Methylovirgula sp. 4M-Z18: one gene and its partner. The protein of the gene in region 2 interacts with the protein of the main gene of each other region in a pairwise test. Links are inferred from orthologs where the notes say so. Each region holds a gene or a part of one and is shown on either strand. Other genes may lie near its edges.

The links. The genes of interacting proteins can lie anywhere in the genome.
Region 1: the proteins of uvrB (region 2) and uvrA interact in binary tests that used the Escherichia coli proteins (3 or more experiments, as listed by UniProt). The link is inferred for Methylovirgula sp. 4M-Z18 from one-to-one orthologs.

Annotation. Positions count from the first base shown.
Region 1 is NZ_CP149574.1:2,167,795-2,172,443, reverse strand. The notes cover bases 1,154-4,649. They hold uvrA (excinuclease ABC subunit UvrA), read right to left. Parts: upstream 4,318-4,649; coding sequence 1,354-4,317; downstream 1,154-1,353. Other genes in these bases: dctA (C4-dicarboxylate transporter DctA), read left to right, coding at 4,633-4,649; V9T28_RS10075 (sterol desaturase family protein), read right to left, coding at 1,154-1,273. Also shown: choV (choline ABC transporter ATP-binding protein), read left to right, coding at 1-808; more of V9T28_RS10075, read right to left, coding at 881-1,153. UniProt on the Escherichia coli protein: The UvrABC repair system catalyzes the recognition and processing of DNA lesions. UvrA is an ATPase and a DNA-binding protein. A damage recognition complex composed of 2 UvrA and 2 UvrB subunits scans DNA for abnormalities.
Region 2 is NZ_CP149574.1:3,220,647-3,226,024, reverse strand. The notes cover bases 1,399-4,470. They hold uvrB (excinuclease ABC subunit UvrB), read right to left. Parts: upstream 4,153-4,470; coding sequence 1,645-4,152; downstream 1,399-1,644. Other genes in these bases: V9T28_RS14950 (tetratricopeptide repeat protein), read right to left, coding at 4,201-4,470; V9T28_RS14960 (ParA family protein), read right to left, coding at 1,399-1,480. In the rest of the region: V9T28_RS14965 (hypothetical protein), read right to left, coding at 141-599; more of V9T28_RS14960, read right to left, coding at 596-1,398; more of V9T28_RS14950, read right to left, coding at 4,471-5,304; V9T28_RS14945 (AAA family ATPase), read right to left, coding at 5,301-5,378. UniProt on the Escherichia coli protein: The UvrABC repair system catalyzes the recognition and processing of DNA lesions. A damage recognition complex composed of 2 UvrA and 2 UvrB subunits scans DNA for abnormalities.

The DNA.
Region 1 (4,649 bases), 1.1 Mb from region 2 along the record:
TGTGGGCTTCGGGCTCGAACTCGCCGGCATCCCGGAGGCCGAACGGAAAGAGCGCGTCGACAAGCAATTGAAATTGGTGGGCCTCAGCCAATGGGCCGGCAAATATGCGCATGAACTTTCCGGCGGCATGCAGCAACGCGTTGGCCTCGCCCGCGCCTTTGCCACCGAGGCACCGATCCTGCTGATGGACGAGCCATTCTCGGCGCTCGACCCGCTGATCCGCACCAAATTGCAGGACGAGTTGCTGCAACTGCAATCGGAACTGAAGAAGACCATCATCTTCGTTAGCCACGATTTGGAAGAGGCGCTCAAGATCGGCAATACGATCACCATTCTGGAGAGTGGCCGCATCGTCCAGTCCGGCCGACCGGAAGATATCGTTTTGCGGCCCGCGAACGATTATGTTCAGGAATTCATCGCCAATGTGAATCCCTTGAGCGTGCTGACGGCCTGGCATGTGATGCGAGACGTGCGGGACCTCGAGGGCGCCGGCGACGGTTGGGTTTGGCTCGATCGACGCAAGACCACCCGATTCAAACTGGATGCAAACCGCCAGGTCCTTGCGGCGGAGCGCGATGGCCTCCCCGGAACCTGGGTGCATTGTCTGAAGGCAGACGACCCGATCGCGTCGGGCGAGCGGCCCTGCTATTGGGCAAGCCCCGGCACATCGCTTAAGACGGTCATGTTGGCGATGCACAATGCGAATATCGCCCCCGTCGCCCTATTCGACGACGACAATCGTTTTGTCGGTTCGATCGGCGTGCGTGACGTGCTCAAGGCGGTGCTACGCAAGCAGGACGAGGAATAACGCATCGTACCGAAAAGTGGCTACCGGTTTTCGGCACAAGCGATGCGATCGCAATAAGCGACCGCATCGCTGTCACTCGGCAGGCTCCGGTTCCTGCGCCTCTTGGCGCGTGCGCCGCTTCGTCAGCTCCCGCCAAAAGCGCCGGAACGTCCGCCATTGTTGTCCGGCCCAGAAATAATCATTGTCGGCGTCAATCGTCGGGTCGTCGACTCCGCACTGGCGCGGTGTCAGATCGTAGCGTGCGGTCCGGAAAATGATATCCCAGATCGGTAGCACCAGCGCGAAGTTGCAATCGTGGATGTGCGGTTCCTCGGGCGTCGCCATCATGTGATGGACGCGGTGAAAGCGCGGATCGACGAAGACCTTGTCGAGAATCGGGCCGATGATTATGAGAACCGTATATTCCGATGCCGACACGCCCATGAACGAGCCGACGATACCGGTAATGTTCCCGTTCGATGCCACCGATCTACGCCGCGGCCAAATAGGAATAGCGACTGCCGACACCGAAGAAGAAATCGATCATCGTGACGGCCCTGCCCACTCTACTCGGCCGCTTCGCTTTGCTTGGCCTTCAGCGGCCGTCGGTCCAGCACCTCTTTCAAGAATCGTCCGGTATGCGACCGTGGGACCTTGATAATGTCTTCCGGCGTGCCTTCGGCCACGATTTCGCCGCCGCCGTCACCGCCCTCTGGCCCAAGGTCGATGATCCAATCGGCGGTCTTGATGACCTCGAGATTGTGCTCGATCACCACGACGGTATTGCCCTGATCCACCAGTTCATGCAGCACTTCGAGCAGCTTCTTCACATCGTGGAAATGCAGGCCCGTGGTCGGCTCGTCCAAAATATAGAGCGTGCGGCCGGTTGATCGGCGCGCCAATTCCTTGGAGAGCTTCACGCGCTGCGCCTCGCCGCCCGACAGGGTGGTCGCCTGTTGGCCGACATGCACATAGTCCAGACCGACGCGTTTCAGCGTCTCCATCTTATCACGGATGGTCGGCACGGCCTTGAACAGATCGGCGGCTTCTTCCACCGTCATATCAAGCACATCGGCGATGCTTTTCTCCTTGAACTTGACCTCCAATGTCTCGCGGTCGTAACGCTTGCCTTTGCACACGTCGCAAGTGACATAGACGTCCGGCAGGAAGTGCATTTCGATTTTGATAACGCCATCGCCCTGACAGGCCTCGCAACGGCCGCCCTTGACGTTGAACGAAAACCGTCCCGGCTGGTACCCGCGGGCTTTGGCTTCCGGCAGGCCGGCGAACCATTCGCGGATCGGCGTGAAGGCGCCGGTATAGGTTGCCGGATTGGAGCGCGGGGTACGGCCGATCGGCGACTGGTCGATGTCGATCACCTTGTCGAGATGTTCGAGACCTTCGACCGTATCGTGCGGAGCAGGGTGCTCAATCGCCCCGTTGAGCCGGCGCGCGACCGCCTTATAAAGCGTGTCGATGATCAGTGTGGATTTGCCGCCGCCCGAGACGCCGGTGATGCAGGTGAACAAACCGACCGGCACCGAGGTCGTAACATTTTTCAGATTGTTGCCACGCGCACCGACAATCTTGAGCGCGCGGCCGGGTGCCGGCTTGCGCCGTTTTTTCGGCGTCGCGACCATGCGACGGCCGGAAAGATAATCGCCGGTCAAGGATTTCGGATCGGCTATGATCTCGTCGGGCTTGCCTTCGCTGACGATGCTGCCGCCATGGATACCGGCGCCGGGGCCCACATCGACCACGTAATCGGCGGTCAGGATGGCGTCTTCGTCGTGCTCGACGACGATCACTGTATTGCCGAGATCGCGCAGCCGGCGCAACGTCTCCAACAACCTGGCATTATCGCGCTGGTGCAGGCCGATCGACGGCTCGTCCAAGACGTAAAGAACGCCGGTCAGTCCCGAGCCGATCTGCGAGGCGAGGCGAATGCGCTGGCTTTCGCCGCCCGACAGCGTGCCTGACGAACGTGACAGGGTGAGATATTCGAGGCCGACGTCGAGCAGGAAAGTCAACCGCTCGCGAATTTCCTTCAAGATCCGTCCGGCGATCTCATTGCGCTTGGCATCGAGCTTGCTCGGCAGCTCGTTGACCCACGTCACCGCCTGCTTGATGGACAGATCGGTGATCTCGCCAATATGGCGGTGATCGACTTTGACCGCCAAGGCCTCCGGCTTCAGCCGATATCCATTGCAGGCGCGGCAGGGCGTTGCGGCCATGTAACGGCTGATTTCCTCGCGCGCCCAATCGCTTTCGGTTTCGAGATAACGGCGTTCGAGATTGTTGATCACGCCCTCGAACGGTTTCTTGACGTCATAGGCGCGCAGGCCGTCGTCATAGGAGAATTTCACCTCGTCATCGCCCGAGCCATACAGAATGACGTCGCGCGCTTTCTTCGGCAGATCGTCCCACGGCGTGTCGAGCCGGAACTTGAAATGCTTGCCGAGGCCTTCGAGCGTCTGCGTATAATAAGGTGAGGTGCTCTTGGCCCACGGCGCGATGCCGCCCTTGCGCAAGGTCAATTTGCCGTCCGGTACCACGAGATCGGCGTCGACTTTCTGCTGCGCGCCAAGGCCGCTGCACACGGGGCAGGCGCCGAAGGGATTATTGAAGGAGAACAGGCGCGGCTCGATCTCCGGAATGGTGAAGCCGGAAACCGGGCAAGCGAATTTCGACGAGAACATGACCCGTTTGGCCTCGCCTTTCTCGTCCTTCTCATCGGCGAGTTCGAGCACGGCGATGCCGTCCGCAAGTTCGAGGGCCGTCTCCAAACTATCTGCCAAGCGCGAGGCGATGTCGGGCCGCACGACGATGCGATCGACGACGACATCGATATCGTGTTTCAGCTTCTTGTCGAGCGTCGGTGCCTCGGCGATTTCATAGAACGTGCCGTCGACCTTCAGCCGCTGAAAACCGCGCTTCATGAATTCGGCGATTTCCTTGCGATATTCGCCTTTGCGGCCACGAATGACCGGCGCGAGCAGATAGGCGCGGGTCTTCTCGGGCATTGCCAGAATGCGGTCGACCATCTGCTGGACGGTCTGGCTTTCGATCGGCAGGCCGGTCGCGGGCGAATAGGGAATGCCGGTCCGCGCCCAGAGCAGGCGCATATAATCGTAAATCTCGGTGACGGTGCCGACGGTGGAGCGCGGGTTTTTCGACGTGGTTTTCTGCTCGATCGAGATCGCCGGCGACAGGCCGTCGATCTGATCGACGTCCGGCTTCTGCATCATTTCGAGAAATTGCCGCGCATAGGCGGATAGGGATTCCACGTAGCGGCGCTGGCCCTCGGCATAGATCGTATCGAAGGCCAGCGAGGATTTCCCCGAGCCCGACAACCCGGTGAACACGACCAGCTTGTCCCGCGGGATGGTGAGATCGACATTCTTCAGATTGTGTTCCCGCGCGCCGCGGATGGAAATGACGCGCGGATCACTGGCCGGAAACGGCAATGCATCGGTCTCGGAACCGGCGGCGCGGCGGCCCGCGCCGGCTTTCGAAGGTTTGGCTTTCATGAATGTACGGATCTCGTAGCGGTCGGCCCTGGTCCGACGGATAGCACATGTAATCTAAGCGCAGCCGCGATCAAGGTCGAGACCGGGAGGGGAACAAAATGGCACCATTCCTGACAGTTTCTGTCAGGACGCGCAAACCCGCGATTTAGCGCCTCCCGCAACCATAAATAGGAGCCATCCCGGTTCGACCGGCCTTCAGCCGCTTGTTCTCTGGGTGCAAAGCCTTTATGGCTGATGACAAGAGGGCGGAACAGCCTGGATTCTCAGTGAAATTGAGAGAGGGTGCCGGGCCTGGGACGTTAAATATTGGGGAGGATACGCGTGGCATCGGT
Region 2 (5,378 bases):
CCAATGCCATGCTGCGTGACGTGATGCGGAATATCAGGAACGACGATGCCGGCGAGACGGGCTGTCGGTTGAGGATTGGGTGAAATTGATGCAGACGTCAATTATGTGCGTCGTCACCGTAACCAATTCTAATATTAAATTTATTTCGTCTTCGAGGTCTGTTGTTTCGTCGAGTTTGTAGCTGCTTCTTTACGCTCGTCTCCGGAAGCAACTTTAGAAAATAGCGCGGTCTCGCTGATTTGGCGCGCAACAAATCTGCGAAGATGTTTTTTGTCTTCGGCGCTAACCTTATAGTTCAAATCTTTCATTATTTTGAGCAAAGCGCTATTTGAAGGAGCCGTCTCAGAAAAATACCGAATAAGATGATCGTAATCCATCTCCATGAGTTCGTCGATTGATTTTATTTTCACAGCATGAACGCTCTGTATAAGTAGCTCAACAAGTTCATGATGAGAGATATCAGTCCATATTTTAATTTTGGATTTTTCCGCGAGCTCAATCAAAGAGTCGTATTGAACAACGTCGCTCTCTCGAAGACCGGCCGCAGCCCCCGTAGCACCAAGTAGCGCTATAAGACGTTTAAGGTCTGTAGGTGTCATGGGCATTTTGTAAGAAACTCGGCTGTTACAGCATTTATTTGCGACGTTTGCTTACTCGCATTCTGACCATTTATGTAGCGGACAGATGTTCGATATTGAGCTGCCTGCCTTAAGCCATCTCCTTCAGTTACGTAGCGGGCAAAAATTTTGCCGGTACGCGCTATACGATTGTACTCGGCACTTTCAGAAGCTTTTAAATCACTCGCGTATTCCCGCGCCATCATACCAATTGCACCAGAAAAGGTCGTAGGCGTATACGTTGCAGGCTCTCCCAATGTTGTCATAATAGCGGCGACATCATCATTCACACCATCGATTTCTGCAATCACAGTCGGGACGCCAATTGACGATTGCAGATCTAATTTAACAGGAGATACTGCATAGTCACTGGCGTAAATTGCCGCTCGCAAAAGCGAGGATACTTCTGGATGGCAATCGATTAAAATATAATCATACTGCAACTTTAAAGGCTCAAGCACCGCGCCAACAGTCATGAGGTGACTTAACATCAATTTATTGTTTTGTTTGATTGTTTTGCCGCTCGGTAGCTTATCTTCAGAAACGGAAGAGAGTCTCGGATCTGCAGGAACAAAATCGATATTAAACTGGCTTTTGCGAATATCTAAATTCAGAGTCAGAGGCATGGCACTATATATCTGTTGAAATTTATGAAACAGCGATGTTCCGGGCATTTCGCCTTTAGTAAAATGTGGGATAAGTCCAGGTTCAAGCCGGCCTGTTATGCCCCCGCGCTGATAATCAGCATCGATAACGAGCACCTTCAATTTGTGTACGTGAGTGAGCGCTATGGCAATCTCGAAACAGGCTGTAGTTTTTCCCACTCCACCTTTTTCACTGATGAAACAAACGATTTTGCCCATAAGCGAACCCGCTTCAAATCATTAAGATGACACCCGGAAGATACGTTACCATCATTTTGTCTGATCGCCAGATGTTCCACGTAAAAAAACGCCACTATTCGTGCTAACGCTTAAAAAGCGCATTCTGCGTCTTTTTGCACGATGTATGTAAGGCTTGAGCTGGTTCACCCCCTAAACGGCTTTGCCTTCCCACCTCTCGTCCCACCTCGCCCAGCCGTGCTCCGCGCCGCCGGACGTGCCTCTCCTCCGCCCCAATTGTGCGGGCCCATATCCTCGTCCGTCGGTTTGCGCACGCGGGTTTGCGGCAGGTTGGCGGCGGTGCCGTATTTGCGGTTGCCGCGGTAGCCGCCGGTCGCATCGTCCACCGCTTCCTGCCGCGCCAGCGGGTCGTCGGCAATGGCGAGTTCCGTTGCCTGCAGGCGCTTGATTTCGTCGCGCAATCTTGCGGCGCGTTCGAAGTCGAGATCGCCCGCTGCCGCGCGCATTTCCTTTTCCATGTCGGCGATGGCGGCCTTGAGATTGTGGCCGACGAGGGCGCCCTTGGCGAGGCCGGCATCGACCGTCACGTGATCCTGCTCGTAGACCGAGCCGAGAATGTCCTGGATGCCGCGCTTGATCGATTCCGGCGTGATGTTGTTTGCCGCATTATAGGCCTGCTGCTTCTCGCGGCGGCGCTCGGTTTCGGCCATGGCGCGTTCCATCGAGCCGGTCACATGATCGGCATAGAGAATGACGCGGCCGTCGACATTGCGCGCGGCGCGGCCGATGGTCTGAATGAGCGAGGTTTCCGAGCGCAAAAAACCTTCCTTGTCGGCATCGAGAATGGCGACGAGCGCGCATTCGGGAATGTCGAGGCCTTCGCGCAACAGGTTGATGCCGACGAGCACGTCGAACGCTCCGAGACGCAGGTCGCGGATGATTTCGATGCGCTCGATCGTATCGATGTCCGAATGCATGTAGCGCACGCGGACGCCGTTATCGTGCAGATATTCGGTCAGGTCCTCGGCCATGCGCTTGGTCAGCACGGTCACGAGCGTGCGATAGCCTTGCGCCGCCATTTCCTTGACTTCGCCGAGCAGATCGTCGACCTGGCTGCGCGCCGGGCGCACGTCGATGACGGGATCGATCAGGCCGGTCGGGCGGATGATCTGCTCCGCGAACACGCCGCCGGTCTGGTCCATCTCCCAGGAGCCGGGCGTCGCCGAGACATGGATCGTCTGCGGCCGCATCGCTTCCCATTCCTCGAAACGCAACGGCCGATTGTCGAGACAGGAGGGCAGGCGGAAGCCATATTCGGCGAGCGTCGCCTTGCGGCGGAAGTCGCCCTTATACATGGCGCCGATCTGCGGCACGGTGACATGGCTTTCGTCGGTGAACACCAAAGCATTGTCGGGCAGATATTCGAACAAAGTCGGCGGCGGCTCGCCCGGCCGGCGGCCGGTGAGATAGCGCGAATAATTCTCGATGCCGGCGCAGGAGCCGGTGGCCTCCAGCATTTCGATGTCGAACACCGCGCGCTGCTCGAGCCGTTGCGCCTCGAGCAGGCGGCCCATGCGCGTCAACTCGTTGAGCCGCCCCTTCAATTCGTCCTTGATGCCTTTGATGCTCTGCAACAGGGTTGGGCGCGGCGTGACATAATGCGAATTGGCATAGACTTTGACGAATTCGAGGTCCTGCGTCTTCTTGCCCGTCAGCGGATCGAATTCGGCGATGCTCTCGATCTCGTCGCCGAAGAAATTGATGCGCCAGGCGCGATCCTCATAGTGGGCAGGAAAAACTTCAATCGTGTCGCCGCGCACGCGGAACGCGCCGCGCGAAAAATCCGGCGTGCGCTTGTATTGCAAAGCCACGAGATCGGTAATGACCTGCCGCTGATCCACCCGCTCGCCGACCTTCATGGAGAAGGTCATGGCCGTATAGGTCTCGACCGAGCCGATACCATAGATGCAGGACACGGAGGCGACGATGATCACATCGTCGCGCTCCAGCAGCGCGCGCGTGGCGGCGTGGCGCATGCGGTCGATCTGCTCGTTGATCGAGCTTTCCTTCTCGATATAGGTGTCGGTGCGCGGCACATAGGCTTCGGGCTGGTAATAATCGTAATAGGAAACGAAATATTCCACCGCATTGTTGGGGAAGAAGCTCTTGAACTCGCCGTAGAGCTGCGCCGCCAGCGTCTTGTTCGGCGCCAGGATCAGTGCCGGGCGCTGGGTCTTCTCGATCACCTGCGCCATGGTGAAGGTCTTGCCGGAGCCGGTCACGCCGAGCAGCACCTGGTCGCGCTCCTGGGCATCGATCCCGTTGACCAGTTCGGCGATGGCGCTCGGCTGGTCGCCCTTCGGCTGATAATCCGAGACGATCTCGAATTTGATGCCGCCTTCCGATTTCTCCGGCCGGGCCGGCCGATGTGGCACCCAGGGCTTGCCCTGCTGGAACAGGGGATTGCCGCTCTCCAGCAGCGCCTTGAGCGTCTCGACCGTGGCCGCCGCGCCAGACATGCCGCGCGGATGCTGGACATCCGCATCGAATGCCGCCGCCGCCTCGTGAAACCCGTCCCGCGGCTCGCTCAGCGCCGGATTGAGCAATTCGGCGAGATGGGCGTCGAGGGGCTTCACATCGGGACGCGACGCCTTGGAGCGCGGCGTGCGGGGGGATCTTGGAGTCTTCGGCATGCCGCTAATATGGGGCGAGTCTGCTGACAGGGGAAGTCAGCAGCCCGATCATTTCAACGTGCTCATGCGGGCAAGCAGGTCCCGCGCGACCGGATCGCCATTGGTCGAGGCCTGTTGAAGCCAGGATTTGGCCTGGTTCAAATCTGCCGGCGTCCCGCGACCCGCGAAATACATCAGGCCCAGATCGCGCTGGGCAACGGATTCTTTCGGCGAATTCGCGGCGAATTTGAGCCATTTGAACGCCTGCGCATTGTCGGCAGTGTAGGGCGGCTTGCCCTCAAAATATCCGATCCCCAATTGGGCCGCTGCCCGCACATCCCCGAGTTCGGCCGCCTGGCGGAACCAGTTCATGGCTTGGGTCTGATCGATCTGGACGCCGGTTCCATCGTGATAGGCAACCCCCAACCACCATCGCGCCTCGACCTGCTTCGGGTCGGCGGCCGCTTTCAAGAACCATTCCACCGCTTTGGCTGGATCTTTCGGATAGGGCGGGGCGCCGAACCAGAAGGCATCGCCGATTTCGGCTTGAGCGAGGTGATCACCCGCGTCCGCTGCCTTCTGTGTCCATTCCAGCGATATTTGCGGGTTGGCGGCAACGCCTGTTCCGCTGCGATAGATCGTTGCCAACGTTCGCATCGCTGGGATGTAGTTCCCGTTTGCTGACTTGACGATCCAAGGGATGCCCTGGCCGGGGTCTGCCGGCACGCCCTTTCCATAAACCAAATTGAAGCCGTAACGGTACTCGGACGTCATATCGCCGCGCTGTGCAAGGGCGTAATAGTAATGCATGGCCGTGGGCATATCGCCGCCAAAGTTCTTGCTTAAATTCAGGCCCGTATCGTAGAGCGACGCGAGATCAAATTGTGCGACGGGATCCCCGACGTCGGCGCGCCCCCTGAGCGTATTTAAGGCAACAGGATCGAACGCAGCTCTGTCGCGCAAGGCGTGCGCCTCTTCAAGCACCTGAGCGGGCGTTTGAGGTTTTATCCAGTCTGCTTGGGATTGCCCCGGCACGTCCCAGTTATTGCTCCACGACAAAACGCATGTCGCGCCCAATGTCGCGAGGAGAGCCGGCGCCACATATCCGCACAGGCGGTACCATTTGTCGTCGTACCACAGAATGCGATGGGCGAGGATCAGCGCCTTACTCATACCAAAGAGCTCTTTTCCATCAGGGTTATGGCGGCCTCCACATCTTCAAGCGCAATATTGTCGATGTGGCCGGA